One region of the Rhizobium indigoferae genome, then DNA from elsewhere that is predicted to be linked to it. Evidence: riboswitches for the same ligand, from Rfam matches in the RefSeq annotation. Region 1 holds a riboswitch; each other region holds the start of a gene.

Region 1 (10,520 bases):
AATTCGGCTACTTCACGGCAGTGGGCTGGAGTTCGTCGAGGGCCGGCTTCAGCCCTTTCAGCGAGAAACGGATATTGACGTCCTGGCCGTTCATCAGCCGCACCAGCCCTTCAGCACTCGAGCCTTTCTTCAGCGCCGCGGCCGTCTTCGTATCCAGCGCCTGCTGCGCCCAGCATCCGGACTGGTTGCAATTGCGATAGTCGAGTTTGGCGACCGGCTTACCATCGGCCTTGATCGACAGGCCGGAGGGCAGGAAGACGTTGAGCGGCAGAAGGGCGGTCAGCATCAGCCGCGGCTTGCCCTTGTCGCCCTTGCCCTTTTCGCCCTTGCCCTGGGAACCGGCCGGCGAAGCTGCGATCGCCAACGTCAGGATATTGACGGGTTTGCCGTCTTTAGTGACTTGCGCGACCTGGGCGACTTCGCAGGCCTCAGCGCCTGCCGAACCGGTGCAGCGATAATACCAGTCGTCGAATTTCTGGGATTTCATGGCCGGCGCCGGTTGAGCGGGCGCCTGCACCTGTTCCGGTCCTTGATCGGCCGGAACAGGTGATTGCGAAAAAGCCGGGTTGGCACAAGCAATGAATATCAAAACAGGGGCGATAGTCGGACGAGTCCGCTTCATGCCGATTCTCAAAAATGTTCTCATTGAAAATACAACTTCAGGAAGATTTTATTCGCGTGTAAAGCCGTATCGCTACAATCCATCATTTAGTCAACCTAAGCGTGTCAGCACGGTAAAGTTTCCGTTAGATATTTACTTCACGTTCTGGGAGATTAAGTCTTGCCTTGGCTGAGACTCGCCCTCAACGAATTCGCCAAGAGATTTCAACACTCGAATAAAACCGATTGGCGAAGACCATGAGACGACGCGCAACTTACGCGAAGCTGTCCACCTGCCCGCTTGCATTGAAAATTCTACAGATGAACGGATAGGATGAATAATTCCGCACCATCCACACTGCTGCGAAGTCTTGAAAAGATGAGCCTCGTTCCTTCGAAGAAAAGAGCCTCTCCGGCATCTGTGTTTTTCTCGATGCTCCTCAGAAATACAGAGATGTATTTTAGAAATTCATTGCACCCACGGTTGCTACTGTTATTCTTCTCGAAAAGGAGAGGACAGCCGCATGGCAAAACGGCAACGACGAGGGCAGCCCGGAACAGAACCCGCAGACGACATTCGGGAAAACCTGGTCAAGACACGAATCGGCGGCGATCTCTCGTCCTTCATGAAGGGCAATCCAGACCCATAAATCATCCATAGCCATCGTCGCGCCGCGTCGATCGCAGAATTGTCATTTTCAGGATGACATCAGCCTCGTTCTCTGCGAAAAAGAGCGCGATGAGAGACAGGGGCGTTCGTCGACAGACGGGCTGAGAAGCACCCTTCGAACCTGAACCGGATAATGCCGGCGGAGGGAGTCGCTCGGGGTCGCGGCTTAGCCCGCACGAACCGCCCCGTGCCCGCCCCCGCCTGAAAGGGGCCACATGCAGACCGGGACCACACCAGGAGCGATGCTGAAGGCGATGCGCGAGAAGCCGCCGCTCGTTCAGTGCATCACCAATTACGTCGCCATGAACATCGCCGCAAATGTTCTGCTTGCATCAGGCGCCTCGCCCGCCATGGTGCATGCCGCTGAGGAAGCCGGCGAATTCGCCGGGATCGCCAGTGCGCTGACAATCAATATCGGCACGCTGTCGACGCAATGGATCGACGGCATGCAGGCGGCGGCGAAGGCCGCGACATCAGCCGGCAAACCCTGGGTGCTCGATCCGGTCGCCCATTATGCGACGGCTTTCCGCCGCAACGCGGTCGCCGACCTCCTGGCGCTGCGTCCGACCATCATCCGCGGCAACGCCTCCGAAATCATCGCGCTGGCCGGCGGAGAGAGCCGCGGCCAGGGCGTCGACAGCCGCGACCCGGTCGAACAGGCGGAAGGTTCGGCGCGATGGCTGGCTGAACGTCAGCGGGCGGTCGTCGCCGTCACCGGTGCGGTGGATTTCGTCACCGACGGCGAGAAGGCCGTGCGCATCGAAGGCGGATCGGCGCTGATGCCGCAAGTCACCGCGCTCGGTTGCTCGCTCACCTGCCTCGTCGGCGCCTTTGCCGCGACGGCACCCGAAGACACCTTCGGCGCGACGGTTGCGGCACTTGCAACCTTCGCCATCGCCGGCGAAGAGGCCGCACTTGGGGCGGCCGGCCCCGGTTCCTTCTCATGGCGTTTCCTCGATGCGTTAGCTGCGCTCGACCCCGAAACGCTTGACGCCAGGGCGAGGATATCGGCGGCATGAAGGCTTTCGACCTTTCGCTCTATCTCGTCCTCGACCCCGATCTGTGCGCCGGGATCGGCATGGTCGAAACGGCGCGACTTGCCGTTGCCGGCGGCGCGACGATGGTGCAACTGCGTGACAAACATGCCGGCACCATCGGGATGATCGAGACCGGCCGCGCCTTGAAACAGGCATTGGACGGGACCGGCGCCCTGCTCATCGTCAACGACGATGTCGAGGCGGCAATCGCCATCGGCGCCGACGGTCTGCATATCGGCCAGGAAGACATGGATGCACACAAAGCGCGGACGATGATCGGCCCCGACATGATCCTTGGCCTCTCGGTCGAGACCGCGCCGCTCGCCGCCGCCGTTGATCCTGGTCTGGTCGATTATACCGGCGTCGGACCGGTGTTTGCGACACCGACCAAGGCCGACCACAAGCAGCCGATCGGTTTTGACGGTCTTGCCAAGCTGGTGAAGGCCTCGCCGGTGCCATCGGTCGCGATCGGCGGGCTCAAGGCGGATCATGTCGCCCAAGTCTTCGCCGCGGGCGCGAAAGGGCTTGCCGTCGTTTCCGCCATCTGCGGCACGCCAGACCCTGAAGCTGCCACGCGCCGCATCGCCGCAGAAATCCGAAAGGCCCGTGCATGATCCGCAACGTTCTCTCGATCGCCGGCTCCGATCCCTCCGGTGGCGCCGGCATCCAGGCCGATCTCAAGGCCTTTTCCGCCCGCGGCGTCTACGGCATGGCGGTGCTGACCGCGTTGACGGCGCAGAACACGCAAGGTGTCAGCGGTGTGCATCTGGTGCCGCCGCAATTCGTCGCCGACCAGATCAATGCCGTCTTTGCCGATGTCCGCGTCGATGCCGTCAAGATCGGCATGATCGCCAATGCCGGCATCGCCGACGCCGTTGCCGGTGCGCTGACTGACCACCGCGACATTCCGATCGTCATCGATCCTGTCATGATCGCCAAGGGTGGAGCCGCCCTGCTCGCGCCTGAAGCGGTCGACGTGCTGACCCATCGGCTGCTGCCGCTTGCCACGCTGCTGACCCCGAACCTGCCCGAAGCCGCCGCGCTGCTGCACCAGCCGGTGGCGACAAACCGGGCTGACATGGCGGTGCAGGCCGAACGCCTGCGCGCGCTTGGCCCCGCCGCAGTGCTGGTCAAGGGCGGCCATCTCGACAGCGACGAGAGCCCTGACGTGCTTGCCACCGCCGCCGGCCTGCACTGGTTCGAAGCCAGGCGCGTGCCGACCAAGAACACCCACGGCACCGGCTGCACGCTCTCCAGCGCCCTGGCGGCCGAGCTCGCCAAGGGCGCCTCGGCGCGGGAGGCGGTCGCCATCGCGAAGGAATACCTTGCCGGCGCGGTCGCGGCTGCCGGACACCTCACCGTCGGCTCCGGCCACGGTCCGGTGCAGCATTTTCATGCGCTCTGGAAAGACGATATATAAGCACTCGCTCAGCGAACATGCCGCCAATTGAAAACGGCCCGGCCTCCCGGGCCGTTTTTTCGTTCGGCACCTACTTTGCGTTGAAACCGCGGCGACTGCGGCGGGGCGTCCCTTTCTCTCGTTGAAAAACCTTGTTGACAAGCCCTGCCAGATGGCCAAATCTATGACACTAAAAGGGGATACATTCCGCAATAACGGAATAACTGGAGGAATGACAGGTGCCAGACCTGCTTGTGAGCTTGTATTCCACTGAGCTCGCCGACCTGAGACAGAAGGCCGGCGATGTCGGCGTCTCCATCCGCCCGGCCCTCCCCCCGGAACTGCATCTTATCGTCAGCTGGGTTCGCGAACAGTTCAGCGAGAACTGGGCAAGCGAAGTCACAGTCGCCTTCTCCCGTCAGCCCGTTGCCTGCCTGATCGCCGTCGACGGCGGCAAGCTGCTGGGCTTTGCCTGCTATGACACGACGGCGCGCGGCTTCTTCGGCCCGACCGGCGTCGACCCCGAAGCGCGTGGCAGGGGCATCGGGCTCGCCCTCTTTTCCGCCTGCCTTCAGGCCATGAAGACGCTCGGTCACGCCTATGCCTTCATCGGCGACGCCGGCCCGGTCGATTTCTACGCCAAGACCGCAGGCGCAATCGTCATCCCCGCCCCCGACAAGGGCATCTACGAAGGCATGCTGAGAAGCACGCCGAAATGACCATCTGATCCCGGAGTTACAGAATTGTCCTCGACCCCGCTCGCCCTTTTCGTCGGCCTCCCGAATCCCACTATTTCGGATGATGAATTCGCCCTCTTTCGCGAAACCAATCCGCTCGGCCTGTTCGTCGGCCGGCGCAATCAGCGCGAGCCGGAACAGACGAAGCGGCTGATCGACCGCTTCCGCGAGGCCGTCGGCCGCGACGACGCGCCTGTCTTCACCGACCAGGAAGGCGGCCGCGTTCAGCATCTCGATGCCGGCCCCTGGCCGCTCTTCCGCAGTTTCGGCCAGTTTGCCGAACTTGCGCGCCGCGATTTCGATCTCGGCAAAAAAGCACTGCGCCTTTCCTCCCAGGCCATGGGCGCGATGATGACGGAACTCGGCCTTTCCAGCGGCTGCTCGCCCGTTCTCGACCTCGTCTTCGAGACGACGAGTGCGGTCATCGGCGCCCGCTCCTTCGGCCCAGATCCCGATTTCATCGCTGCCCTCGGCCGCGAGGTGGTCGATGGCCTGCTCGAGACCGGCAACATGCCCGTCATCAAGCATATTCCCGGCCATGGCCGCGCGACGCTCGACTCCCACAAGGAGCGTCCGGTGGTCGACGCCAGCCGCGAGACGCTCACCGCGACCGATTTCAAGCCCTTCGTGGCGCTGAAGGATACGCCCTGGGCCATGGTCGCCCATGTCGTCTATTCGGCCTATGACGCCGAGCTGCCGGCGTCCGTCTCGCCTGTTATGCACGACGTGATCCGCAAGGAGATGGACTATGAGGGCGTGCTGATATCAGACTGCATCTTCATGGAGTCGCTCTCCGGTACCTTGCCGGAACGCGTCAAGCAGGTGCTCGACGCAGGCTTCGACATTGCGCTCCACAGCCATGGCGACATTCCGGAAAGCGAAGCCGCCGCCAAAGCCGCCCGTCCGCTGACGGAAGCCGCCCTGCAGCGGATCGCCGCCGGCAAGGCCCGCCTCGGCAATCTCAAGGTCGATGTCCGCGCCGCCCACGCAGACGTCGAAGACATGTTTGCAAGCGCGCTGGTCTCCTGACCGGCACGTCATCTCTCACCACATAAGAAAAGGGGAATAACACATGAAAAAATATCTTCTCGCCGCCGCTGCCCTGACGCTGCTTTCGGGATCTGCCGTGGCGCAGACGATCCTGACGGCGAATATCGAGCCGGCGACGACCTGGGTTCGCAACTTCAATCCGTTCAACCAGACCTCGTCGCGCCAGTCCACGCTCGACTTCATCTACGAGCCGTTGGTCATCTTCAACCGCTTCGACAGCAACAAGCCGGTCTATCGCCTGGCCGAAAGCTTCAAACTCTCCGACGACCTGAAGAGCATCGATTTCAAGCTGCGCCCGAACCTGAAATGGTCGGACGGCAAGCCGTTGACCGCAGCCGACGTCAAGTTCACCTATGATTACCTGAAGAAGTTTCCGGCGCTCGACTTCGTCAGCATCTGGACCTTCATCACCGATATCAAGGCGGTCGACGCCCAGACGGTGCGCTTCACGCTCGCCAACCCGAGCTCGCTTGCCGCCGAGCAGATCTCGCAGCTGCCGATCGTTCCGGAACATGTCTGGAAGGATGTCGCCGATCCGGTCACCTTCGCCAACGAGACCCCTGTTGGCAGCGGCCCGCTGACGGAAGTGCCGCGTTTCACCGGCCAGACCTACGACCAGTGCCGCAACCCGAACTATTGGGATAACGAGCATCTGAAGGTCGATTGCATGCGCTTCCCGCAGCTTGCCGACAACAACCAGATGCTGACCGCAACGGCCGACGGCACGCTCGACTGGGGTGTCTCCTTCATTCCCGATATCGACAATGTCTACGTGTCCAAAGATCCGGCGCATTTCCACTACTGGTATTCGCCAAGCAGCATGGTCGCCTTCCTGTTCAACTTGGAAACGGCGAACGAGAACAACAAGAAGGCCTTCAACGACCTGAAGTTCCGCCGCGCCGTCTCGATGGCGCTCGACCGCAAGACGATGATCGACGTCGCCGGCTACGGCTATCCGACGCTGAACGAAGACCCCGGCCTGATGGGCGAGCTCTACAAGAGCTGGGCGGACCCATCCGTCAAGGCCGACTTCGGCAAGTTCGCAACCTATAATGCCGACGCCGCCAAGGCCCTGCTCGACGAGGCGGGCTACAAGGACAAGGACGGCGACGGTTTCCGCGACAATCCCGACGGTACCAAGATCTCCTTCTCGATCATCGTCCCCAGCGCCTGGACCGACTGGATCGATACCGTCAACCTCGCCGTTGAAGGCATGCAGGCGGTCGGCATCGACGCCAAGATCGAAACGCCGGAGGAAGCCGTCTGGACCGGCAACCTCATCAACGGCACCTTCGATGCGGCGATCAACAGCCTGCCGGCATCGGCCTCGCCCTATTACCCCTACAAGCGCGCCTTCAGCGCTTCGGATAAGGGCAAGACCCGCTTCACCGCGCAGCGCTGGTTCAACCCGGAGGTCGAGAAACTCGTCACCGAGTTCACCCAGACCGCCGATCTTGCCAAGCAGAAGGACGCGATGAACAAGGCGCAACGCATCGTCGCCGAAAACATGCCGATGATTCCGGTGTTCAACAATCCGAACTGGTATCAGTACAACACCAAGCGCTTCACCGGCTGGTCGACCAAGGAAAACCCCTTCGTCAATCCGTCGATCTCGCGGACCAATCCGGCACGCCTGCTGAATCTGCTCGCTCTCGAGCCGGTCAAGTAAGCATCACGATCTCCGGAAGCGGCGTAGAAAATGCCGCTTCCGTCACGACGGAGTCCCCATGGCTTTCCTGCTTCGCCGCCTCGTCTTCTACATGGCAGCCTTCATCGCGGCAGCGACGATCAATTTCTTCCTGCCGCGGCTGATGCCGGGCGATCCGGTGCAGATCATGTTCTCCAGCGCCGGCACCGAATTGCCGCCGGAAAGCCTGCAGGCGTTGAAGCTCACCTTCGGCTTCGTCGACGGTCCGCTCTGGCGACAATATCTCACCTATCTCGGCAGCATCTTCACCGGCGATCTCGGCCGCTCGATCAAGTATTTCCCGCTGCCCGTCACCTCGGTGCTCGGCCATGCGCTCATCTGGACCGTCGGGCTGATGGGCACGGCCACCATCGTGAGCTTCGCGCTCGGCACCTTCCTCGGCATCGTCGCCGCCTGGCGTCGCGGCAGCAAGTTCGATGTCATCGTCTCCGTCGGCGCGATCTTTGCCACCTCGGTGCCGGCCGTCGTCACCTCGCTCATCGTGCTCTTCATCTTCGGCTTCACGCTCGGCTGGTTTCCGAACGGTTATGCCGCCGACCCATCACTCGATCCGGCCCTCAGCCTGCAATATATCGGCAGCCTCGCCTATCATGGCATCCTGCCGATGGTGACGCTCTGCACCGTGCTGATCGGCGGCTTCACCGTCACCATGCGCAACAACATGATCAACCTGCTCGGTGAGGACTATATCGTCATGGCCCGCGCCAAGGGCCTTTCCGACCGGCATGTGATGCTCTGGTATGCGGCGCGCAACGCCCTGCTGCCGACCGTCTCCAGCCTTGCCATCGCCATCGGCACCATCCTCGGCGGTTCGCTGGTGACGGAGGTCGTCTATAACTATCCCGGCCTCGGCAATATTCTCTATCAGGCGATCCTCGCCCGCGACTATCCCGTCATCCAGGGCCAGCTCCTCATCATGACCGCGACCATGCTGATCGCCAATTTTATCGTCGACGTCAGCTATGTGCTGCTCGACCCGCGGCTGAAGGGAGCATGAGATGAAGACCCTGCTTCAAAACCGCAAGGCGCTGATCGGCCTCGTCATCATCGCTTTCATCGTCCTCGTCGCGATCGCAGCGCCCCTCCTGACGCAATACGACCCGGCCGCCCGCACCGGACGACCTCACCAGGCGCCGTCACTCGACCATATTCTCGGCACCACGCGCATCGGCCAGGATGTCTTTGCCCGGCTGATCTACGGCGCCCGCACCTCGCTTGCCGTCGGCTTCGGCGCCGGCCTGCTGATCACTCTCGTCGGCACGGCACTCGGCATCATCTCCGGCTATCGCGGCGGCAAGACTGACGAGATCATCAGCTTCTTCACCAATATGGTGCTGGTCGTTCCGAACCTGCCGCTGCTCTTGGTGCTTGCCGCCTTCATCGGCCAGGCAAGCCCCCTCGTCATCGCCCTCATCCTCGGCGCCACCTCCTGGGCCTGGGGCGCACGCGTCACCCGTGCCGAAACGCTCTCCGTCAAGCAGAAGGATTTCGTCAAATCGGCCGAGATGATGGGTGAGCCGCAATGGCGCATCATGACATTCGAGATCTTTCCCAACGTGATTTCGATCGTCGGCATCAATTTCATCGGCAGCGTCATCTTCGCGATCATCACCGAAGCGACGTTGGAATTCCTCGGCCTCGGCGACCCGAGAGCGATCTCCTGGGGCACCATGCTCTACAACGCACAGAAGGCCTCGGCCCTTTCGGTCGGCGCCTGGTGGGATATTCTCACCCCCTGCTTCGCGCTCGCCTTCCTCGGCATCGGCATGTCATTGCTGAACTTCGCCGTTGACGAGATCGCCAATCCACGGCTGCGCACCGGCAATCATCTGAAGCGCTGGTCCCTGCTCGTCCGTTCCGGGGAGGGCCGCCTGTGACGCAGCCGCTGCTCTCGGTGAGAAATCTCACCATCGATTATATCGGCGAGGAAAAGGATTTCCGCGCCGTCAAGGATGTCAGCTTCGATGTCGCACCCGGCGAGGTTTTCGGCCTTGCCGGCGAATCCGGCTGCGGCAAGAGCACCATCGCTTTTGCCATCAGCCGCCTGCACAAGCCACCGGCGCTGATCCGCAAGGAAAGCCGCATCCTGCTCGATGGCCGCGACGTGCTCAGCCTTGACCGGCAGGCGCTCAGTGCGTTCCGCTGGCGCGAGGTCGCCATGGTCTTCCAGAGCGCCATGAACTCGCTGAACCCGGTGCTGCGCATCGAGACGCAATTCTACGACATGCTACGCACTCACAAGAACATGAGCCGCGCGGAAGCCCGCGAGCGCACCGCCGAGATGCTGACGCTCGTCGATATCGCGCCGGATCGCATGCGAGACTATCCGCACCAGTTTTCCGGCGGCATGCGCCAGCGCATCGTCATCGCCATCTGCATGGCGCTCGATCCGAAGCTCGTCGTCATGGATGAGCCGACGACGGCGCTCGACGTCGTCGTCCAGCGCGAAATCCTGCAGCGCATCAACGAACTGCGTCGCAGCTTCGGCTTTTCCGTGCTGTTCATCACCCATGATCTCGGGCTGATGGTGCAGTTCTGCGACCGCATCGGTATCATGCTCGCCGGCAAGCTGGTGGAGCAGAACACGGCCGAGGCGATCTACAGGACGCCCAAGCATGACTACACGAAAAAGCTCTGGGCCTCCTTCCCCTCACTGCACGGAGGAGTGCTGCTATGACAGACGCCATTCTCGCACTCGACCGGGTGACGAAGACCTTCGGCCATGGTTCCGGAGCCGTGCATGCGGCGCGCGCCATCTCGTTTTCGCTGCATGCCGGGCGGGCGCTGGCGCTCGTCGGCGAATCCGGCAGCGGCAAGACCACCTGCGCCCGCATGGCGATGCGCGAATATCTGCCAACATCCGGCCGGATTCTCTACAAGGGCCGGCCTGTCGAGGCGGCGAAATCCGCTGAGATCGCCCGTTACCGCCGCTCGGTGCAAATGATCTTCCAGGACCCCTTCGCCTCGCTGAACCCTGCCCACACCATCGCCCATCATCTCCGGCGGCCACTGAAGCTGCATCGTCCGGAGATCAAGGGGGCCGAGATCGACGTCGCGGTCCGCGAACTGCTGCAGCGCGTCAGGCTCGATCCCGATCTCGTCGCGCCAAAATATCCGCATGAACTCTCCGGCGGCCAGCGCCAGCGCGTCAACATCGCTCGCGCCTTGGCCGTCAAGCCGGAGGTGATCGTCGCCGACGAACCGACCTCGATGCTCGACGTCTCGGTGCGCCTCGGCGTGCTGAACCTATTGAACGAGATGAAGCAGGAGATGAATCTCGGTCTGCTCTACATCACCCATGATATCGCCACCGCCCGTT
Region 2 (10,520 bases), on a different replicon from region 1:
CTCCGACCAGTCGCAGCGCTCGCGGATGAACGCCTCGTCAAAGAGGCCTTCGGTGACGATCACATGCGCCAGCGCCGTCATGACCGCGACATTGGTGCCGGGCTTCAGCGGCAGGTGATACGAGGCCTCGATATGCGGCGAGCGGACGATATCGGTGCGGCGCGGATCGATGACGATGAGCTTGGCGCCTTGGCGCAGCCGCTTCTTCAGCCGCGAGCCGAACACCGGATGCCCGTCGGTCGGGTTGGCGCCAATGACGACGACGACATCCGAATGCTCGACGCTGTCGAAATCCTGCGTGCCCGCCGACGTGCCGAACGTCTGGCCGAGGCCGTAGCCGGTCGGCGAATGGCAGACGCGGGCGCAGGTATCGACATTGTTGTTGCCGAAGCCGGCGCGGATCAGCTTCTGCACCAGATAAGTTTCCTCATTGGTGCAGCGCGACGAGGTGATGCCGCCAATCGCCTCGCGGCCGTATTGATACTGGATACGGCGGAACTCCATCGCCACATGCGCGAAGGCTACGTCCCAGCTGACTTCCCGCCAGGGATCGCTGACCTTTTCGCGGATCATCGGATTGAGGATGCGGTCCTTGTGGGTGGAATAGCCATAGGCGAAGCGGCCCTTGACGCAGGAATGGCCGCGATTGGCCTGACCGTCCTTCCACGGCACCATGCGCACCAGTTCCTCGCCGCGCATCTCCGCCTTGAAAGAACAGCCGACGCCGCAATAGGCGCAGGTGGTCACGGCTGAATGCTCCGGCTGGCCGATCTGGATCACCGATTTCTCCGTCAGCGTCGCCGTCGGGCAGGCCTGGACGCAGGCGCCGCAGGACACGCATTCGGAATCGATGAAATGCTCGTGCATGCCGGGCGAAACGCGTGAGCCGAAGCCACGGCCCTCGATCGTCAGCGCGAAGGTGCCCTGCACTTCCTCGCAGGCGCGCACACAGCGCGAACAGACGATGCACTTGGAGGGATCATAGGTGAAGTAGGGATTGGATTCGTCCTTCGGCATCCATTTCAGATTGACGTCGCCATTGCTGCGCGCCTTGACGTGGTTGTCGCCCTCATAGCCGTAGCGCACATCGCGCAGGCCGACGGCGCCCGCCATGTCCTGCAATTCGCAATCGCCGTTGGCCGCGCAGGTGAGACAGTCGAGCGGATGGTCGGAAATATAGAGTTCCATCACGCCGCGGCGGATATCCTTCAGCCGCCCCGTCTGCGTGTGCACCACCATGTTTGCCGCCACCGGCGTCGTGCAGGAGGAGGGTGTGCCGTTGCGACCCTCGATCTCGACGAGGCAGAGCCGGCAGGAGCCGAAAGCGTCGACCATATCGGTGGCACAGAGCTTCGGCACCTTGATGCCGGCCTCCATCGAGGCGCGCATGATGGAGGTGCCCTCCGGCACGCTGATCTGCTGTCCGTCGATGGTGAGCGTCACCATGGCCTCGGATTTCGAAGCCGGGGTGCCGTAGTCGATTTCATGGATGAGAGACATGACTGGTCTCCTTGCTTGAGATGGTGACGTCAGCGCAGGCGTTCCATGAAAAACTCGTCATTCCGCCGCCTCCACCAGAGGTGCCGGCGAAAAATCCTCCGGGAAATGCGTCATGGCGCTCATGACGGGATAGGGCGTGAAACCACCCAGCGCACAGAGCGAGCCGAACTTCATCGTGTTGCAGAGATCGGCAAGCAGCACCCGGTTCTTCTCCGGCTCGATACCGCGGGCGATCTTGTCGGCCGTCTCGACGCCGCGCGTCGAGCCGATGCGGCAGGGCGTGCACTTGCCGCAGCTTTCGACGGCGCAGAATTCCATCGCGAAACGCGCCTGCTTCAGCATATCGGCCGTGTCGTCGAAGACGACGATGCCGGCATGGCCGATAAGCCCGTCCTTGGCGGCGAAGGATTCGTAATCGAACGGCGTGTCGAACAGCGCCCGCGGAAAATAGGCGCCGAGCGGTCCGCCGACCTGCACGGCTTTGACCGGCCGTCCCGTCACTGTACCGCCACCGATCTTGTCGACGATATCTCCGAGCGAAAGACCAAAGGCCGTCTCAAAGAGGCCGCCATATCTGACATTGCCCGCAATCTGCAGCGGGATGGTGCCGCGTGAGCGGCCCATGCCGAAATCGCGGTAGAAGGCCGCACCCTTTTCCATGATGACGGGCACCGAAGCCAGCGAGATCACGTTGTTGATGACGGTCGGACAATTAAACAGCCCCTTATGCGCCGGCAGCGGCGGCTTGGCGCGCACGATGCCGCGCTTGCCCTCGAGGCTGTTCAGCAGCGCCGTCTCCTCGCCGCAGACATAGGCGCCGGCGCCGGTGCGCACCTCGATATCGAAGGCGCGGCCGGATCCGAGCACCGATGGTCCGAGGATACCGGCCTGGCGCGCGAGGCCGACGGCCTCGGTCATGACAGCGATCGCATGCGGATATTCCGAACGCGTATAGACGAAACCCTTGGTCGCCCCGGTCGCCAGCCCTGATATCGCCATGCCCTCGATCAACACGAAGGGATCGCCCTCCATGATCATCCGGTCGGCAAAAGTGCCGCTGTCGCCCTCATCGGCATTGCAGACGATATATTTGCGTTCACCGGCGGCATCGAGAACGGTCTTCCACTTGATGCCTGTGGGAAAGCCGGCGCCGCCGCGTCCGCGCAGGCCGGAATCGGTGACTTCCTTGACGATTTCGGCTGATGTCATCGAAACGGCGCGGCGAAGGCCGGCAAGACCGCCATGCGCCTCGTAATCCGCCAGCGAAAGCGGATCGGTGACGCCGCAGCGGGCGAAGGTCAGGCGAGTTTGCTCCTTGAGGAACGGGAGGTCTTCAACCTCCCCGAGACAGAGTCGATGCTCGCCTCCATCAATCATCCCGGCATCGAACAGATCAGCCACATCCTTGGACTTCAAGGGTCCATAGCCGATGCGCTTTCCGGCTACCTCGATCTCGACCAGCGGCTCCAGCCAGAACATTCCGCGCGAGCCGTTGCGCACGATCTCGGCATCGAAGCCGCGGGCGGCGATCTCCTGGGCAATCGCCTTTGCCACCTTTTCGGCCCCGAGCGCCAGCGCTGCGGCATCGCGCGGAACATATATCCTCACCGTCATCGACGTACCTCCGCGACGAGTTCCGCCGCCGTCTGATCGTCGACCCGGCCATAGAGCTCGCCGTCAAGCATCACCGCCGGCGCGCAGGCGCAGAGCCCGAGACAGTAGACCGGCTCCAGCGTCACGCCGCCATCGAGCGTCGTCTGATGAAAATCAATGCCGAGCAGCGCCTTGACGCGTTCGGCCAGCGCATCGCCACCCATCGACTGACAGGCTTCGGCGCGACAGAGCTTCAGCACGTGCCGGCCGGCGGGATGGTCGCGATAATCGTGATAGAAGGTCACCACGCCATGCACCTCGGCCCGCGAGAGGTTCAATTCCTCCGCGATGACGGGCATGGCTTCCTGCGGCACATAGCCGAATTCCTGCTGAACCTCGTGCAGAATGGGAAGCAGCGGCCCTTCGAGAAATCGAAGATCGGCGACGATGGCTCGGGTGCGCGCTGCAATATCGCCTTCGGCGATATGAATGGTCATAAGGCAGCCCTCCCGGCGGCTTGCTCGTTGTGGAATAGCGGGCCTCCCCCGGCCGAGTGCTATTCCGCAACTACCATTTCAGGGAAGCAGCCGGTGATCAATAAAGCTATCTCGTTGCTTGATAGGTTTTTTCTATCAGAGTTCTTCGTCTTGCACGAGCACCCTCGCCTCGTGCAGCAAGGCCGATACAAGCGGCGTAAAGGGCTCGCGATAAGGCGCAACAAGGCCGACCAGATGATGCGCCTCCGGCTCGACGATCGGGATCATGCGGATTTCCACTGGAAATCCAAAGGATTTGGCCACGTTGCGCGGCATGATGCTCGCCCAGCGTCCAGTCCTGACATGCGAGAACAGCACGATCATCGAGTTGGATTCGAGCGTCGGATGCGCTGTGGCGCCCGCTTCCGTCAAGTGGCGGTTGATGATCCGACGGTTCTGCATGTCGGCAGTCAATAGACAAAGCCGAAGATCGCCGATCTCCCGCCAGGTCACGTCGTCGCGATCGGATAGCGGACTGCCTGCAGCCGTGATCAGATTATAGCGCTCGGCATAGAGGGGAACGGTCGTGACGCGGCCGAGCGGCTCGTTTTCGAGATAGGTGATGCCGGCATCGATTTCGAGGTTTTCGAGCATGCTCAGCACCTGCAGCGAATTCCGCGAGACGATCGAAAAGGTCACGCCGGGATGCCGCTCCTGAAAAGGCGTGGTAATGCGCGAAAGCATGGCGAGCGCGGTCGGAATAGCGGCGAGGCGGATGTGGCCGGAAAGGCCGCGGCGCGCGGCGCGCATCTCTTCGCGCATGGTGCGGGCATCGCCGACGATGCGTCGCGCCCATTCGAGCACGCGCTGCCCTTCCGGCGTCAGCCCCTGGAACCGCGAACCGCGCTGCACCAGCATGACGCCAAGCTGATCCTCGAGCTGCCGGATGGCAGCCGAAAGCGTCGGCTGCGAGATCCCGCACTCCTCCGCGGCGCGGCCAAAATGCTTTTCATTGGCAAGGGCGATGAAGAATTCCAGCTTGTCGATCATCCGGTCTCCCGATCCGGCATGACATCATCCGGGTCAGTTCATCTTTGACGCAGCAGCCGTGCTCCGCAAGGGCGATCGCTAACTGTTTTCTGCAGCCGGAAAAAGATCGAACAGCGATTCGAGGAAAGCAAGCACGCTGACATTGCCGATGCTGTAATAGACCAGCCTGCCCTGACGGCGCGTATGGACCAGGCCTTCGAGCCTTAAACGCGCCAGCTGCTGCGAGACCATTGCCTGCTGTATGCCGAGGATGTTCTCGATTTCACTCACCGTCCGCTCCTCGTTCGCCAGTATGCAGAGGATCAGAAGTCGGGTCTGGTGCGCTAGCGCTTTCAGCAGATCGCTCGCTTCGTGGGCTTTTCCAGCGAGTTTGTGCAATTCCTGGCCGGTCATCCCCGGCTCGGGTTTGGGCAACGGCATTCGGTATTATCTCGGAAGGGAGGCGATGAGGTAGATCAGCACAATAGCATATTCGCACAAGCGAATTGGTCAAAAGTGATGAAATGCCAAAAAAGGTCCAAACAAATCAGCAGATAAGCTGACCGCCGTTGATCTCGATCACCTGTCCGGTGATGTAGCCCGAGAGCGAGGGAGCCGCCAGGAACAGATAGGCGGGAGCGCAGTCCTCCGCCGTGCCGAGCCGCTGCAGGGGGATGGATTTTCTCGTCTGTTCCAGCTTTTCGCGGGAGGAATAGCGCTCATGGAATTCCGTCTCGATCGTTCCCGGTGACACGCAATTGACGCGGATTCCGTCCGGTGCAAGCTCACGGGCAAGCGCCTTGGAATAGGTCGCAACGAAGGCTTTCGAAGCCGAATAGATCGAGGAGCCGGGGCTGCCGCCGGTCAGCGCCGAAATCGAAACCGTGTTGACGATGGCAGCGCCTTCAGCCGCCTTCAATGCCGGCAGCAGCGCGCGTGTCAGCGCCACCACCGATGTCTGGTTGAGCCGCACGACCGCCTCATATTCTGCGTCGGTGAGCGTGGCAGCGGGAAAACGGCCAAGCATGGTACCGGCATTGTTGACGAGCACATCGACCCTGTCGAAGAAGGCGAGAGCATCTTCAGCAAATTGCGCTGCCCCACCAACTGCGGAGAAATCGGCATGCAGCAGCAGCGCCCGTCTTTCAGATTCAGCCGTCAGCAGGAAATCCGGGAGGTCGCGTCCCGGCTTGCGCCCGGTATGGACGATTACTTTCGCGCCGCAGTCCAGGAACTGCCGGGCCACTTCAAGGCCGATGCCGCGACCGGCGCCGGTCACGACCACATTGCGATTTTCGAACAGTCTGGGATGAAACACGAAGCCGTCCTCCTCGCGGACAGTGCCGCCGGTTGCGTCACTCGCCCTTAACATATGAGCACGCCGACCGAAAGAAAGGCGCGCATCGATCTTTCCCGGGAGAGACTTGGTCTCACCCCGGAAACTGCTCTTCCCAAGAAGTTCCAGCCTTTTAGTTTTCGGTCTCCAGAAGCCGCGCGCCTGGCCCCTCCCTGCCGAGCCGGTCGCAGGGATTGCGCAACGGACAGCTTTCGATCGACAGGCAGCCGCAGCCGATGCAACCTGTCAGACGGTCGCGCAGCAGGCTAAGCCGCCTGATTCGCGCGTCGAGATCATCCTTCCAGCGCGCCGACAGCGTCTGCCAGTCGGCGACGGTCGGCGTGCGTCCCTGCGGCAGGGACTCGAACGCCGCCTGGATTTCCGAAAGCGGAATGCCGACACGCTGCGCCACCTTGATGATGCCGAGCCGGCGCAGCACATCGCGGCCATAGCGCCGCTGGTTGCCGCGGGAGCGGATGCTCGAGATCAGCCCCTTGGTCTCGTAAAAATGCAGCGCCGAGACGGCCAGGCCGCTGCGCTCTGCCACTTCACCGACCGTCAGGAGCTTGCCGAGCGGCGCCGCGGGAATTGTATCCATCACCTCTTGACCTCAATATTAGTTGAGGTTTTATAACCTTAGCTCCTGCAATCGTAAAGTCCAATCGCAACAAGGAGCGACGCGTGAAAACACCCACCAGGCTGGCTGTCATCTATGGGAGCAGGAGAGAGGGCCGCATCTGCGACCGGGTGGTCAAATGGCTGACGCAGGAGCTCGTCCGCTTCCCGCAATTTGATATCGACATCATCGACCCGCTGGATTTCGCGCTGCCGGCCAACCGTGACATGACGCACCCCGAAATCGACAGGCTCGCCGGACGGCTTGGCATGGCCGACGCCTTCATCATCGTCACGCCGGAATACAATCACAGCTTCACCGCCTCGTTGAAGTCGATCATCGATTTCTTCTTCGAGCCCTGGCAGGGCAAGCCGGTCGCCTTCGTTTCCTATGGCGGCATATCTGGCGGCCTGCGCGCCGTCGAACAGCTGCGGCTCGTCTTTGCCGAACTCCACGCCGTGACGATCCGCGATTCGGTCAGCTTTGCCGCACCTTGGAACCGCTTCGACACAGACGGGCGGCTCGACAATCCCGCCGAGGCAATGCGTTTGCTCGATCGGATGATGACGAGGCTGGAATGGTGGACGCAGGCGCTCGTCGCTGCCCGCAGCGATCGTCCCTATACCGACATAGAGCGCCGCGCGTCTTTTCAGACGCGCTAAGGACGCTCTATCACTTTGAATCTGCGCATAATCCTTTCCGAAAATCGATTCCGATTTTCGGGGTTACGCGCTAGCCGCCTGAGGCAGAAAGCTCCGGTTCCGTTCCCGGCAGGTACGGAACCATTGGGAACACCCGGACAGGACCTCCGTCCGGGTGTTTCCCGTCACATCAGGCTCATCCCGACCGCGCGGACGGGTTCGCAATTTTGCTGTTGCGGGGAGGAAACCCCGGTGATAGTTTCCGCGCAAATAACAGGGGAGCTCCGTATCGCCGGGGCTGAGATGTGAGGTGCAAGCCTCTGGACCCTTCAAAGCTGATCTGGGTAATGCCAGCGGAGCGAGGTTCAGATGTTCTCAGGCGCACAGGTGTCACTCTATCCGATGTCCGGCAATTTCGTCGGCATCATTCTTGATGCCGTCAAGGCGCTCGACCCCTATCGCGACCGGCTGCGCATCGAGACCGATGACATCTCCACGCTGCTGGTCGGCCCGCCTGACATTCTCTTCGCCCCCATGCACGATCTATTCGTTGCCGCTGCGAAGACCGGCGAGCATTGCGTCCTGTCCGCCGCCGTTTCACGTGGCTGCCCCGGCGAGCCCGACGACGTCATCTGCGGCGTCAATCCTTCCCTCGGTCAGGCGGAGCCGCTTGCCGAGCGTATAACAGCCGCACTTGCCGCCGTTGAAACCACCACCGAGACCGGCCAGCCGACCGCTGCGCAATTCTCGCTCTACGTCATGGGAACCGGTACCCATATGGACGAGATTTATGGCTGCATCGACTTCCTGAAGCGCTCCGGCACCTTCGACCGTGCCAAGAATTTCTGCACCAGGCTTTCTGGCGATGCCGGTGCCGTCTTCGCAACCATTCGTGAGGCCTTCTATCGCTTCGGCGACCCCGAGGGACATGTTACCCTCGACATCACGGCGTCTGCCAATAGCCCGACGAAAGCCTGAAATCGAACGCTGATGACACTGCCACAACCATCGGCTTCGCGCCTTGCCGCGCTCCGCGCCGCTCTCTACCGGGGCATACCCGCCTTGCTGGCCGGCTGCGTCTTTTTGGCGGCATGGGAACTCTATGTCGATCTTTCCGGTATCAAACCTTCCATCCTGCCGGCGCCTTCGCGCATCGTCATCCAGGGCTGGCTGAACCGCGAGGCGCTGATATCAAACACCTGGCCGACGCTCGGCGCGACACTCGGAGGTTTCGCGCTGTCGCTGGCCTTCGCCTTCGCCGCCTCGATCCTCATGGATTTCGTGCCCTTTATGCGCCGGGCATTGCTGCCGATCTTCATCGCCAGCCAGACCCTGCCGCTGGTGGCGATCGCGCCCCTCGTCGTCCTCTGGTTCGGCTTCGGCCTGTTGCCGAAGATCCTGCTGGTGGCGCTCGTCACCTTCTTCCCGCTGCTCGTCGCCTTGCTGCAGGGCTATGAATCGACCGACCGCGACATCGCCGAATTGCTGAATTCGATGAAGGCGAGCCGCTGGCGCATTTTCCGCCTGGCACGGCTTCCCTCCTCGTTGCCCTATTTCTTCGCCGGCCTCAGAATCTCGATCACCTACGCCGTCGTCGGCGCGATCTTTGCCGAATATGCCGGCGCCGCCCGCGGCCTCGGCATCTATATCCTCAACGCCAAGAACAATTTCCGTCCCGATCTCGTGCTCGCCGCCGTCGTCATCAGCGCCGTTCTGACACTCTGCCTCTTCGGAGCGACGCTATTGATCCAGCGCCTCGTCATGCCCTGGCAGCCAACCGCGGAGCGGCGCCGATGAGCGATGCAATGGTTGAACTGCACAGTATCTCGAAGTCCTTCGACGGCATGAAGGTGCTGGGCGATATTTCGCTCGCCGTCGCAGACGGCGAGTTCGTTTCGATCGTCGGCCCCTCCGGCTCCGGAAAATCGACGGTGCTGCGACTGCTGACCCAGGCACTGCGCCCCGATGCCGGCACCATGCTTTTTAAGGGCGTGCCGCTGGAACAGGCGCCGCATTCCTTCGCCTTCATGCCGCAACGCGATGCGCTGATGCCCTGGCGCCGGATCATCGACAATGCGGCACTCGGTCTCGAGGTGAAAGGCATGAGCCGCCGCGCGGCCCGCGCCGCCGTCGCGCCGCTGTTCGAGAGCTTCGGCCTTGCCGGCTTCGAACACCATTATCCCTCCGAACTGTCAGGCGGCATGCGCCAGCGCGCCGCGCTGCTGCGCACCGTCGTCCAGACCCAGGACATGCTGCTGCTCGACGAGCCTTTCGGCGCGCTGGACGCGCTGACGCGCACGCAGATCCAGGAATGGCTGCAGGGCATGTGGACCGAACACCGTTGGACGGCGCTGCTGATCACCCACGATGTTCGCGAGGCCGTGTTCCTCTCCGACCGGATCTACGTGCTTTCGGCCCGTCCGGCGCGTATCATCCGCGAATTCCGCGTTCCCCTGCCCCGCCCGAGAAGCATTGCCGATCTCGGCTCGCCGGCGGCCCAGGCGATCGAAACCGAAATCCTGCAAACCCTGCTTCATCCGCTAGAACAGGATGATTTTAGGCCGGTCGGCCTCAAATCTGAATCCTGTTCTGATTTAAAGAGTTAGAGCATGATGTCGTCCGAAAACCGCTCACACTTTTCGGCATCATGCTCTAGAGACCTGAGGAGGTCACCATGCTGCTTCTCACCCGTCGCCAGACGATCTTCGCCGCCATCGCGGCAAGCCTCGCCGGCCGTACCGCCCTCGCCCAATCGGCGCCCGCAAAGGTTCGCATCGCGCTCGACTGGACACCCAACACCAACCATATCGGCATCTATGTCGCCAAGGCGAAGGGCTTCTATGCCGATGCCGGGCTCGATGTCGAGATTCTTCCCTTCACCGACACCAGCGCCGGAACGCTGGTGTCCAACGGCGTCGCCGATTTCGGCATCAGCAGCGAGATCGAGACCCTCACGCAGCGCGCTGGCGGCGGTGACGTGAAGATGGTCTACGGCGTCGTCCAGACAGAAACCGCACGCCTGATCTTCAAGGGCGGACGCGACGACATCAAGAGCCCGAAAGACCTCGACGGCAAGACCTATGGCGGCTTTGGCGGCACCTGGGAGAGCGCGCTGATCTCCGCGATGATCCGCAATGACGGCGGCAAGGGCGACGTCAAGACCGTCACTCTCGGCACCTCCGCCTACGAGGCGCTGGACAATGGCTCGATCGATTTCACGCTGGAGATCTACACCTGGGAAGGCATCGCCGCCGAACTGGAAAACCGGAAGATCGGCCGCTTCCACTATTCCGATTATGGCATTCCCGACGAGCAGACGACGGTCATCG
Region 3 (10,520 bases), on a different replicon from region 1:
CCGGTCAGGCCCTCATCAACGCTAATTTCCACGTCGATATCGGGATACTGCGCCAAAAACAATGTGGACTTCCTGCAGAGCGCACGACGGAAGCGTGGTGGTACCCTCAATAACGCCACGGTGCCGTGCGATCGATCCATTCGCGCGTCCGCGCTTCGGGATCGGCGTTCAAGGTGATGTCGGTGACAACCGCCACGGTGTCAGCGCTCGCGTCGAATACGCCCTGTAGCCTGTCCACATTCAGGCCTCCGATCGCCACCAGCGGCAAGGGTGCGACACGCTTCTTCCAATCCGTGATGCGTTCCAGACCTTGCGGCGCCCATTTCATCTGCTTGAGAATGGTGGGATAGATCGGGCCGAGCGCCACATAGTCAGGTTTCGCAGCCAAAGCCGTTTCGAGCTCCGTATCGTCATGTGTGGAAAGACCGAGTTTCAGGCCGGCTCTGCGAATAGCATCAAGGTCGGCTTCCACCAGATCCTCCTGGCCCAGATGGATGAAATCGCATCCCTCGTCGATCGCCAGTTTCCAGTAGTCGTTGACAACCAGCTGGCAATTCGCCGCTGCGCAAACGGCCTTGGTTCGACGGATTTCCTGGCGCAGGATCTCGTCCGGGCGATCCTTCACGCGCAGTTGCACCAGTTTGACGCCCAGCGGCACGAGACGTTCGATCCATTCGGAACTGTCGACGATGAGATAGAAGGGATCGAGCCTCATGCGAAAACGCCCTTTCCGACAACCGGGGTGGACGGTACCGCCATGTCGCGCGGCTCCAGCATCCCGGAAAGATAAGCGAGCCTTCCGGCCTCGATCGCCTTGCCAAACGCCTCGGCCATGGCAGGCGGATCGCCTGCGACGGCGACCGCGGTATTCAGCAGCACCGCGTCGTAGCCGAATTCCATCACCGCTGCCGCATGCGACGGCCTCCCGATCCCCGCATCCACGATCAGCGGGATGTCCGGAAAGGCGCTCCGCATGGCCTTGAGCGCGGAAGGGTTGCGCGGACCGGCCGCAGAACCGATCGGCGCGCACCAGGGCATCAAGACCCGACATCCGACGGAGACCAGTTTTTCACCGACCACCAGATCGTCCGTCGTATAGGGAAATACGCAAAACCCTTCCGAACAAAGAATGCGTGCGGCTTCGACCAGTTCGAACACATCCGGCTGGAGACTGTCGTGATGGCCGATCACCTCGAGCTTGATCCAGTCGGTACCAAATACTTCGCGCGCCATCTTGGCGGTCAGGATCGCCTCCGACGCACTGTGACATCCCGCGGTGTTGGGCAGGAAGTGCACCGCGAGCTGGCGGATGAGTTCGAAGAAGGCTCCCCCCGTCTTTCCGCCGGCCGTTTCGCGGCGAAGCGAGACCGTGACAATCTCCGCGCCGGACCGGCTCACCGCCTCGGCAAGGACGGCCGGCGAAGGATAACGCGCGGTACCGAGCAGAAGCCGCGAAGACAGTGCAGCATCATAAAGAGAAAGCATGGATCAACCTCCCTGCATCGGGGACAGGATTTCGATACGGTCACCATCGTCCAGCCGGTGATCGGCTCGGTCCTCGCGATGCACGAGATCTCCGTTGACGGCGGTTGCCAACCAGTCGCCCTCGTATTCCAGAACATGAAGAAGTTCGGCCAGGGTTACGGCCTCGCAGACCTGGGTTTCGCCATTGATGATCAGTTTCATGGGGTTAGCCTTTCAGACGTGAATGTCGCACGAGGAGAATATCGGCGGCCCGCACAGCCATGGCGGGCGCCAGCAGGAAGCCATGCCGATGCATACCGGCGATGGCGAGCCCCTCCTCCGTTTCGATTACTTGCGGAATGTTGTTGGCAAACGCCGGACGTATGCCAGTCCCGGTCTCGATAACGCGTGCCTCGCCAAACGCCGGATGCAGCGTATAGGCCGCGTTCAGGAATTCCATGAGCGAACGCGCGGCAATCGGTCCGTCATCTTCGGCCTCGATCATCGTCGCCCCGACCATGAAACGGTGATCGTCGCGGGGCACGATATAGATCGGATGGCGTGGATGCAGCATCCTGACCGGCCTGGAAAGCGTCACATCCGCAGTTTCCAGATAGAGCATTTCGCCTCGCACGCCGCGCAAGCCGGAAAGTCGCGGTATCGCCGCTGGCCCGGTGCAGTCGAGCACGCCGGCAAATCGCCGGTCCTGCGGCTCGTGTCCGCCGAAATGGAAGACCACGCCGCGCTCGCGGAGTCTGTCGGCTAGCCCGGCCAGTGCGCGCCGTGGATCGAGATGAGCTTCCTGCTCGAAGAAAAGAGCCTTTTCGAAGCGGCCGGCAAGGGCAGGTTCCAGGTCGGCTACGCCCTTGCGATCGATCAGGACATGACCGGTCGTGCGCGCGGCAAACCGGGCGAGATCGGGAAGGTCGCGCGGCTGCGCCACGACCAGAGTACCGCGGCGACGAACCTCGCCGGGCACGGCCTCCTCCCACCATCCAGCCGCGCCCAGGCCCAATGTCAGGACAATCTCTTCGGCCGCTTCCCGTTCGCAATAGGGCGCGAGCATTCCTCCAGCAAAATGCGAGGCGCCAAGCCCCGCCGCGCCGGCCTTCTCGATCACCTCAACCGAAAAGCCCCGCTTGACAAGTTCATGGGCCGCCGCCAGGCCGGCAACGCCGGCCCCTTTGACGACAAACGCAGCCACTATGCGTTACTCGGAAGGTTTTCGACCGGCATGTAAAGATCGCCGCCATCGCGATATTTGGCGGCCATGGCTTGCAACCCCTCCCTCTGCGCTTCGGCGCGGATATCGTGCGAAATCCGCATCGAGCAGAATTTCGGGCCGCACATGGAGCAGAAATGCGCCACCTTATGCGCCTCCTTCGGCAGCGTTTCGTCGTGGAAGGAACGGGCGGTTTCCGGATCGAGCGAGAGGTTGAACTGATCCTCCCATCGGAACTCGAAACGGGCGCGCGACAGCGCATCGTCGCGCACCCCCGCCGCCGGATGGCCCTTGGCGAGATCGGCGGCATGCGCCGCGATCTTATAGGTGATGACGCCCACCTTGACGTCGTTGCGATCGGGAAGGCCGAGATGTTCCTTGGGCGTCACGTAGCAGAGCATGGCGGTGCCGAACCAGCCGATCATCGCAGCCCCGATGCCGGACGTGATGTGGTCATAGCCCGGCGCGATATCGGTGGTTAGCGGTCCGAGCGTATAAAAGGGCGCCTCGCCGCAGACCGCGAGCTGCTTGTCCATGTTTTCCTTGATCTTGTGCATCGGCACATGGCCGGGGCCTTCGATCATCACCTGGCAATCCTTCGCCCAGGCGATTTTGGTTAACTCGCCGAGCGTTTCCAGTTCTGCGAACTGCGCCGCATCGTTGGCATCAGCGATCGATCCCGGGCGCAGGCCATCACCGAGCGAGAAGGAAACGTCGTAAGCGCGGCAGATGTCGCAGATCTCCTCGAAATGCTCGTAGAGAAAACTCTCCCTGTGGTGGTGCAGACACCACTTGGCCATGATCGAGCCGCCGCGGGAAACGATGCCGGTGACGCGATTGACGGTCAGCGGGATATAGGCGAGCCGCATGCCGGCATGGATGGTGAAGTAGTCGACCCCCTGTTCGGCTTGCTCGATCAGCGTATCGCGATAGACCTCCCAGGTGAGGTTCTCGGCAATGCCGTTCACCTTTTCGAGTGCCTGGTAGAGCGGCACGGTACCGATCGGCACCGGCGAATTGCGGATGATCCATTCGCGGATATTGTGGATGTTTCGGCCCGTCGACAGGTCCATGACGGTGTCGGCACCCCAGCGGATCGCCCAGACCATCTTCTCCACTTCTTCCGCCATGGACGAGGTAACAGCCGAATTGCCGATATTGGCATTGATCTTTACCAGGAAGTTACGGCCGATGATCATCGGTTCGGATTCTGGATGGTTGATATTGGCGGGAATGATCGCTCGGCCTTCCGCGACTTCCCGACGGACGAAATCCGGTGTCACGAAATTCGGGATATGGGCGCCAAAACTTTTTCCGTCGCGGATGAGAGCTTCCTTGGCCGCCTGTCGGCCGAGGTTTTCGCGAATGGCGATGAATTCCATTTCCGGCGTGACGATGCCGGCCCGCGCATAAGCGAGCTGGGTAACGGCCCTCCCCGCCTTCGCCTTGAAAGGCTGGCTGCGAACGGGGAATTCCGGCGTCAGCCGGTCGCCTGAAACAAAGCCGTTATCCTCCGGCCTGACGATGCGGCCCCCGTAGGATTCAACATCACCGCGAGCAAGAACCCAGCTTTCGCGCAGGCGTGGCAGGCCTGCATCGATGCGGATTTCAGCACCTTCTGCGGTGTAGGGACCGGAAGAATCGTAGACAGTGACTGGCGGTTCGCCAGAGGTCGGATGCAGTGCGATCTGACGCATCGGTACGCGGATATCCGGATGAATGGTGCCTGCTTTCAGGACTTTCGCGGAGGCGGGAAGCGGACCTGTGGTGACGACCGGAGTGAGTTTGGTGGCTGCAATATTCATGGTTCGAGGCTCCAAGTTTTGACGTTTGGAGACCCAGTTCCAGTGTTGGAATGATGAAAAAACGCCGTGGATTCCGAAGGACGGATACCCGCCCTCGCTGCCGCAGCGCCCGCACCGTCCCTACGCCAGTATGAACTGGATCAGGTTCAACGGGTCACTGCGCCTCGGGCGGCCAAAGCCGATCCGACCAGCAGTATCTCAGCCCCTTGGCGGGACCCCCCTGGTGAATAGGGCTAAGCTATTGTGAGAAATGCCGCTCCGTCAAGCCCTTAGGGGGCACCATTCAGAACCCATATCCCGACCGCTCGAGTTCTGTTCATCGAGCCGCTGGGCTGACTGGCTTTATGGAGTTTAGCGAATGTGGCAGGCTCAGCGCCGGCCCAATTCCCCGCCAGAACCTCCAGGAAAGCGAAGCAATCGTCAACGGCTCGGTGCCCATCCGCTGTCACCCGACCACCCCTAGCGGCACCACTTTCGCCGGCGACAACAGAATGCCCTCGAAAAGCCAACTTGCGCATGGCGTCCCTCGCCAAAGCTGCGCAAACCAGACTGTTTTTCATGCCCATCCTGTCAATGATCGGGAAAAGGGCAATGAGATCAATAATTAGACGGTATGATCAGTTTTTAATCAAAAATCAAAAAGCTCATCATTTTGGCAGAATTTGCGGTTTATTTGGCCGAATATGAAACATCAGGTCTCTTGCCCCGTGACGGTATTGCAAGTGTAATTCTCCTCGTCTGATCGACGCATCCGGCGGAATCAGACCAGCAAACAGCAGCGGAGCCGCCTTTTCAGCCCGGTCATTTGGCCGAGACGGCGGAGGCGTGCTCCGGCAAGGGGATGAGGCCATGGCAAAGCTTGCGACGACAATTCTGACCGGGTTTCTCGGGACCGGCAAGACCACGCTTCTCAATCACCTGCTCACCTCAATCGAAAACGAGAGCGTAGCGGTGATCGTCAACGAATATGGGGAGGTCGGCATCGATGGAAAGCTCGTGGTGCCGACGACGGATGAGGTCATCGAGCTGAACAATGGCTGCATCTGCTGCACTGTCAGGGGCGATCTCATCGCCGCGATCGGCGAACTGCTGCGCTCCGGACGGCCAATCGACCGCATCATCATCGAGACTTCGGGTCTTGCCGATCCGGCGCCGGTCATCCAGTCTTTCCTGCTCGACGAAACGCTCGCCAGGCGGCTGCAGCTTGATGCGATCGTGACCGTCGTCGATGCCCGCCATATGAAGCAACAGCTCTCCCAGGACGAAGCGAGGGAGCAGATCAGCTTTGCCGACGTGCTGCTGCTCAACAAGATCGACCTGGAGAGCGCCGAGGACCTTGCCGCCACCGAGCAGCAACTGCGCGGGATCAATCCGCTTGCCCGGATCATCCGGACGAGGGATTGCAAGGTCGAGCTCTCCGCGGTGCTCGACGTCGGCGCCTTCGACCTCAAGAACATCCTGTCTATCGACCCCGATATTCTCAAGGACCATGAACACGAGCACGACCAGAGCATCGGTTGCGTGGCGATCCAGCACTTCGGCCCGCTCGATCCGGCGGCGCTGAACGTCTGGCTCAATCGCCTGGCTCAGGAGATCGGCACGAACCTCTTCCGCATGAAGGGCGTGCTGAATCTCCACGGCGAGCAACGCCGCTATGTCTTTCACGGCGTGCATATGACGCTTGAAGGACGCCCCGGAAAGGCCTGGGGGCCTTCCGAAAAGCGGCTCAACGAAATCGTCTTCATCGGCAGGAACCTCGACGACGCGATGCTTCGAGACGGCTTCATGAGCTGCCTCAGCCAGCAGCGCGCGCTGGCATCTTGATGCGCATCCGCCCAACCCCTCAACAAGGAGACAGACCCATGCCCCCGCTCGTTGCCGCAATGATCAGCCTCGGTGTACTCGGCGCCATCGACACCTATATCACCGCGACGATATTTCCCGTTCCCGTGTGGGTCACCTTCATCGCCTGGGCGTCGTTCTTCGCCTGCGGCGGCGGAAACCAGGGGCTGGTCAAATCGATCGTTTCCAACTGGACCGGCATCGGCATCGCCTCGATCACGCTGCTGATCATCCAGTATGGCCCTGCCCACCCGATCTTTGCGGCGATCCTGGTCGGCGCCGGCACCTCAGCAATGATCCTGGCCTCGGCCATCCCGATCTTGAACTTTCCGCCGGCGATCGTCTTCGGCTTCGCTTCTCTCGTCGGCACCAGCGCGGCGACGGACACGACGATCGTCACCTCAGGTCTCAATCATCCGACCCTCGTCGCCATGGCCGCGATGCTGCTCGGTGGCGTCTTCGGCCTGCTCTCGGAAATCGGAACCCAGTTTCTGGCCGGCAAGAAATCCGCGACCGCCTGAACGTCATCGTCACCATTCACCATAAAGGAACGATCCCATGAAACTTCAGCATTATCTTGGCGGCCTTGAGGGGCTGGGGCCTGTGAGCACCGAAACGCGCGTTTTCGTCGAAGTCTGGGAAACCAGGATCTTCGGCATCCATACGGCGATGATGGCGCTTTCACCGCAGCTTCCGCTTCCCGAGACGCCATCGACGTTCAAGACAATCTGGACCTGGGCGGACCTCAGGAAAGGGGCGGAGTCCCTCAATCCGTTCGATTATTTCAGGTTCCGCTATTACGAGAAGTGGCTCGGCGGAATATCGGGATACTTCATCGACAACGGCTATATCACGGCAGAAGAGCTCGATGCGCTGACGGAGGAATTTTACAACGAGCCGTCGAAGCCGCTGCACGAGGCCGGCGATGAGGCGATCGACCGGCGCGTCGTGCAATATCTAGTCGAGGGCGACAGCCCCAAGCGCAACGTCGGCGTGACCTTCGAATTCAAGGTCGGCGATACGGTGGCGATCCGCGATGTGCCGACCGTCGAGCATACGAGGCTGCCCGGTTTCCTCCGCAACAAGTTCGGAACGATCGAGACCGTCTATGACGGGGCTTACACCTATCTCTGCGACACCGGCCCCGACGGCGTCGGCGCGGCGATGCCGGTCTACTGCGTTCGCTTCGAACCGAGTGACCTCTGGCCCGATAATGCCGAGAAGAATTTCAGCCTCTATGCCGATCTCTACGCCCGCTATGTCGAGGCACCGGAAGCCGCCGAAGCCTCCAAGGCCGCCTGAGACGCACACCAGTCGCCGCCATTCCAGTCAAGGAGCCACAACAATGATGGACCGTTTTCACTATCGCCAGGACCGGGAAGCCTACAGCGCCGCCCGCGTCAAAGCCCTGGAAGCCCTGCTGATCAAAAAGGGCGTGATCACCGACAAAACCGTCGATACAGTCCTCGATTTCTTCGAGACAAAGATGGGGCCGTTCAACGGCGCCAAGATCGTCGCGCGCGCCTGGGTCGACCCGGCGTTCAAGGACAGGCTCGTCGCCGACACGCCGAAGGCCATCGCCGAACTTCAGTTGCCCGAGGGCATGGCGGGCGCCGAGGGCGAACACATGCGCGCGGTGGCCAACGCCCCCCATGTCCATAACCTCATCATCTGCACGCTTTGCTCCTGCTATCCGTGGCCGGTGCTCGGCCTGCCGCCCTACTGGTACAAGGACCCGACCTTCCGCAGCCGTGCCGCCCGCGAGCCGCGCGCCGTACTGATGGAGTTCGGGCTGGCGGTTCCCGATGCGGTCCAGATCAAGGTCTGGGATTCCAGCGCCCAGATCCGCTGGTTCGTCGTGCCGGAACGCCCGGCCGGCACGGACGGGCTTTCCGAAGCGGAACTCGAGGCCCTGGTCACGCCCGAAGCGATGATGGGTGTCGCCGTCGCCAGGGCAGCGTGAGGAGGAGACATGCTGACGCAATTCGAGCATTTCGCCGTCACCGAGATGATGGGCAGCACCGACAACCCGCCGCGGGCGAACGGCTCGCTCTGCTTCGGCAGCGAGTGGGAGCGAAAGGCCTTCGGCATGGCGCTTGCGCTCGCCAAGGACGGCTTCTTCGAATGGGACGACTTCCGCGACGAGCTGATCAGCGCGATCAGCGCCTGGGAAGCGGCCCATCCAGTCGATCGATCCTCCTGGAATTATTATGACCAGTTCCTGGCCGCCCTCGAAAAGGCCGTGGCGAAATCCGGCGTCATCGACGCAGACGAGATCAAGGCCGCCTTCGCGGCCTGATCAGCATAGAGCGCCGCGCGTCCCGCAGGACGCGCCAAGGACGTTCTATCACTTTGAATTGGCGCATGATCCTTTCCGAAATCGATTCCGATTTTCGGGGTTATGCGCTGGCCCTTCAGTCAACATGTTATCGGCGCCAAAGGCGCCATGTCGAAAGGTTTTCCGATGTCCACGCCCTATATGGTCTCATCCTCGGCACCTGTTGCCACCGCTTCCGCCACGAGGCTGCTTCAGTCGGCGATTGCCGCCTGCCTTGGCCTCATGATCGTCGGCTTTGTCGGCTTCTCGCATATCGAAATCGTCCACAATGCTGCGCATGACACGCGCCACGCCAACGCGTTTCCGTGCCACTGAGAGGAGAATGACAATGTCGCTGTTTCGCTCGATCGTCTTCACCGCGGTGCTCGTCGGCAGCATCGTCGGGACCGCTGTCACGGCCGTCCAGTTCTTCGGCACGAGCCAGCTCATCGCCAAGGCTGAAGTCTACGAGAAAGCGGGTGAGGCACTGCCGGCAGCAGGCGCCGCAGCCGCTGTTCCCGCCGGACACGATCATGCGGCGATGGCCGCTCATGACCATGAAGAGGAAGGTTGGGAGCCGGCCGACGGCGTCGAGCGGACGGCCTTCACGCTGGCCGCCAATATTCTCACTGCCATCGGCTATGCGCTGGCGCTGACCGGGCTGATCTCGATGCGCGGCAAGGCGCTCGGCTGGCGCGAAGGGCTGATGTGGGGGCTGGCGGGTTTTTCCTGCGTGATGATCGCGCCGTTGCTGGGATTGCCGCCCGAACTGCCGGGCACGCCATCCGCGCCGCTTGCCGACCGGCAGGTCTGGTGGATAGCGACGGCGGCTGCGACGGCTTGCGGCCTCGCCCTGATCGCCTTTCACAGGAAGCCCTGGACGGCGGTCGCTGCCATCGTGCTGATCGCGGCTCCGCATGTGATCGGTGCGCCAGCCGCGCCAGAGGGCCGGCATGCGCTGGCTCCGGAAGCGCTCGAACATCAGTTCATCGCCGCCGCAGCCATGACCAGCCTCGTCTTCTGGGCGCTGCTCGGATCGCTGACGGGCACGTTCTTCCGGCGTTTCGAGGCGTAGGGTGGAAGAGTTGCACCTGACATGGCGCGAGGATATCGACGCGCTGCAGTTTGACGCCGGCAACGGCGGCCACTGTTTCGTCCACCGGTTTGCGCTGCGGACATTGCTCGGCGCCAGGCCTTCGCCGGACGAATGCCTCGCCTTCGCCAGGCGGAACGCCCCTGCCTTGCTCAGTGCCGCCCGGCAGAGGATCGAGGCCGGCGAGGCACCGGCACAGCGGAATTTTCATCTCGACAGCCGGCAGATCCGCCGCAGTCTTTCGTAAGCTGGCAGGCTAATTGCATGGATTGAACATGCGGGCGTTTCCGGATCCGCATCGCAACAGGGGTCAAGGCAATGCGCATTGTTATTCTTTCCCCGCCCGGGGTCCAGTCTCTGGATATCGTCGGCCCCGCCGAGGTCTTCTGGGAAGCCGCCCAAAGGCTTGGCGACACGGATGCATACGACATACAGATCATGTCGACAGGAGCGGCGTCCGTCAACGGAACGGGCAAACTCCGGTTCCTCGCCGACCGGACGATCTTCGACCCGGACGAGCCGATCGACACGCTGCTTGTCGCTGGCGATCCGTCGTTCCAGACGATCGATCCCGAGGTTATCGCGTGGCTGCAGCGGCGGGTGCCGACGGTCCGGCGCTTCGGGTCAATCTGTACCGGCGTGTTCCTGTTGGCGGCTGCGGGGCTGCTCGACGGAAAGAACGTAACGACGCATTGGGAATGTGCCGGCAAGTTCGCCAGGGACTTTCCGGCAATCGATCTCGATCCCGATGCGATCTATATTCGCGACGGCGCACTC

What was found. Region 1 has a riboswitch for thiamine pyrophosphate ahead of thiM (hydroxyethylthiazole kinase). Riboswitches for the same ligand answer to the same signal wherever they lie in the genome.
Region 2: it holds a riboswitch for thiamine pyrophosphate, as region 1 does, so the genes downstream of both, U5G49_RS20265 (YkoF family thiamine/hydroxymethylpyrimidine-binding protein) here and thiM (hydroxyethylthiazole kinase) in region 1, are expected to answer to the same signal.
Region 3: it holds a riboswitch for thiamine pyrophosphate, as region 1 does, so the genes downstream of both, thiC (phosphomethylpyrimidine synthase ThiC) here and thiM (hydroxyethylthiazole kinase) in region 1, are expected to answer to the same signal.

The regions. Positions count from the first base shown of each region.
Region 1 covers NZ_CP140636.1:208,646-219,165, forward strand. Annotated here, with positions in the region: gene U5G49_RS24790 (invasion associated locus B family protein) at 8-646, opposite strand; TPP riboswitch at 1,339-1,435, shown strand; gene thiM (hydroxyethylthiazole kinase) at 1,486-2,289, shown strand; gene thiE (thiamine phosphate synthase) at 2,286-2,921, shown strand; gene thiD (bifunctional hydroxymethylpyrimidine kinase/phosphomethylpyrimidine kinase) at 2,918-3,727, shown strand; gene U5G49_RS24810 (GNAT family N-acetyltransferase) at 3,946-4,425, shown strand; gene U5G49_RS24815 (glycoside hydrolase family 3 N-terminal domain-containing protein) at 4,450-5,472, shown strand; gene U5G49_RS24820 (ABC transporter substrate-binding protein) at 5,516-7,162, shown strand; gene U5G49_RS24825 (ABC transporter permease) at 7,221-8,198, shown strand; gene U5G49_RS24830 (ABC transporter permease) at 8,200-9,078, shown strand; gene U5G49_RS24835 (ABC transporter ATP-binding protein) at 9,075-9,878, shown strand; gene U5G49_RS24840 (ABC transporter ATP-binding protein) at 9,875-10,520, shown strand, end outside.
Region 2 covers NZ_CP140635.1:4,103,061-4,113,580, forward strand. Annotated here, with positions in the region: gene fdhF (formate dehydrogenase subunit alpha) at 1-1,500, opposite strand, end outside; gene U5G49_RS20230 (formate dehydrogenase beta subunit) at 1,558-3,114, opposite strand; gene U5G49_RS20235 (formate dehydrogenase subunit gamma) at 3,111-3,590, opposite strand; gene U5G49_RS20240 (LysR family transcriptional regulator) at 3,726-4,619, opposite strand; gene U5G49_RS20245 (ArsR/SmtB family transcription factor) at 4,698-5,039, opposite strand; gene U5G49_RS20250 (SDR family NAD(P)-dependent oxidoreductase) at 5,146-5,916, opposite strand; gene soxR (redox-sensitive transcriptional activator SoxR) at 6,068-6,532, opposite strand; gene U5G49_RS20260 (NADPH-dependent FMN reductase) at 6,616-7,212, shown strand; TPP riboswitch at 7,457-7,570, shown strand; gene U5G49_RS20265 (YkoF family thiamine/hydroxymethylpyrimidine-binding protein) at 7,561-8,169, shown strand; gene U5G49_RS20270 (ABC transporter permease) at 8,182-8,988, shown strand; gene U5G49_RS20275 (ABC transporter ATP-binding protein) at 8,985-9,797, shown strand; gene U5G49_RS20280 (ABC transporter substrate-binding protein) at 9,866-10,520, shown strand, end outside.
Region 3 covers NZ_CP140637.1:953,371-963,890, forward strand. Annotated here, with positions in the region: gene U5G49_RS31015 (thiamine phosphate synthase) at 107-715, opposite strand; gene U5G49_RS31020 (thiazole synthase) at 712-1,485, opposite strand; gene thiS (sulfur carrier protein ThiS) at 1,489-1,686, opposite strand; gene thiO (glycine oxidase ThiO) at 1,691-2,668, opposite strand; gene thiC (phosphomethylpyrimidine synthase ThiC) at 2,668-4,491, opposite strand; TPP riboswitch at 4,591-4,723, opposite strand; gene U5G49_RS31040 (CobW family GTP-binding protein) at 5,341-6,315, shown strand; gene U5G49_RS31045 (DUF1097 domain-containing protein) at 6,354-6,854, shown strand; gene nthB (nitrile hydratase subunit beta) at 6,892-7,635, shown strand; gene nthA (nitrile hydratase subunit alpha) at 7,679-8,296, shown strand; gene U5G49_RS31060 (nitrile hydratase accessory protein) at 8,306-8,632, shown strand; gene U5G49_RS31065 (CbtB domain-containing protein) at 8,798-8,986, shown strand; gene U5G49_RS31070 (CbtA family protein) at 9,000-9,725, shown strand; gene U5G49_RS31075 (hypothetical protein) at 9,727-9,990, shown strand; gene U5G49_RS31080 (GlxA family transcriptional regulator) at 10,062-10,520, shown strand, end outside.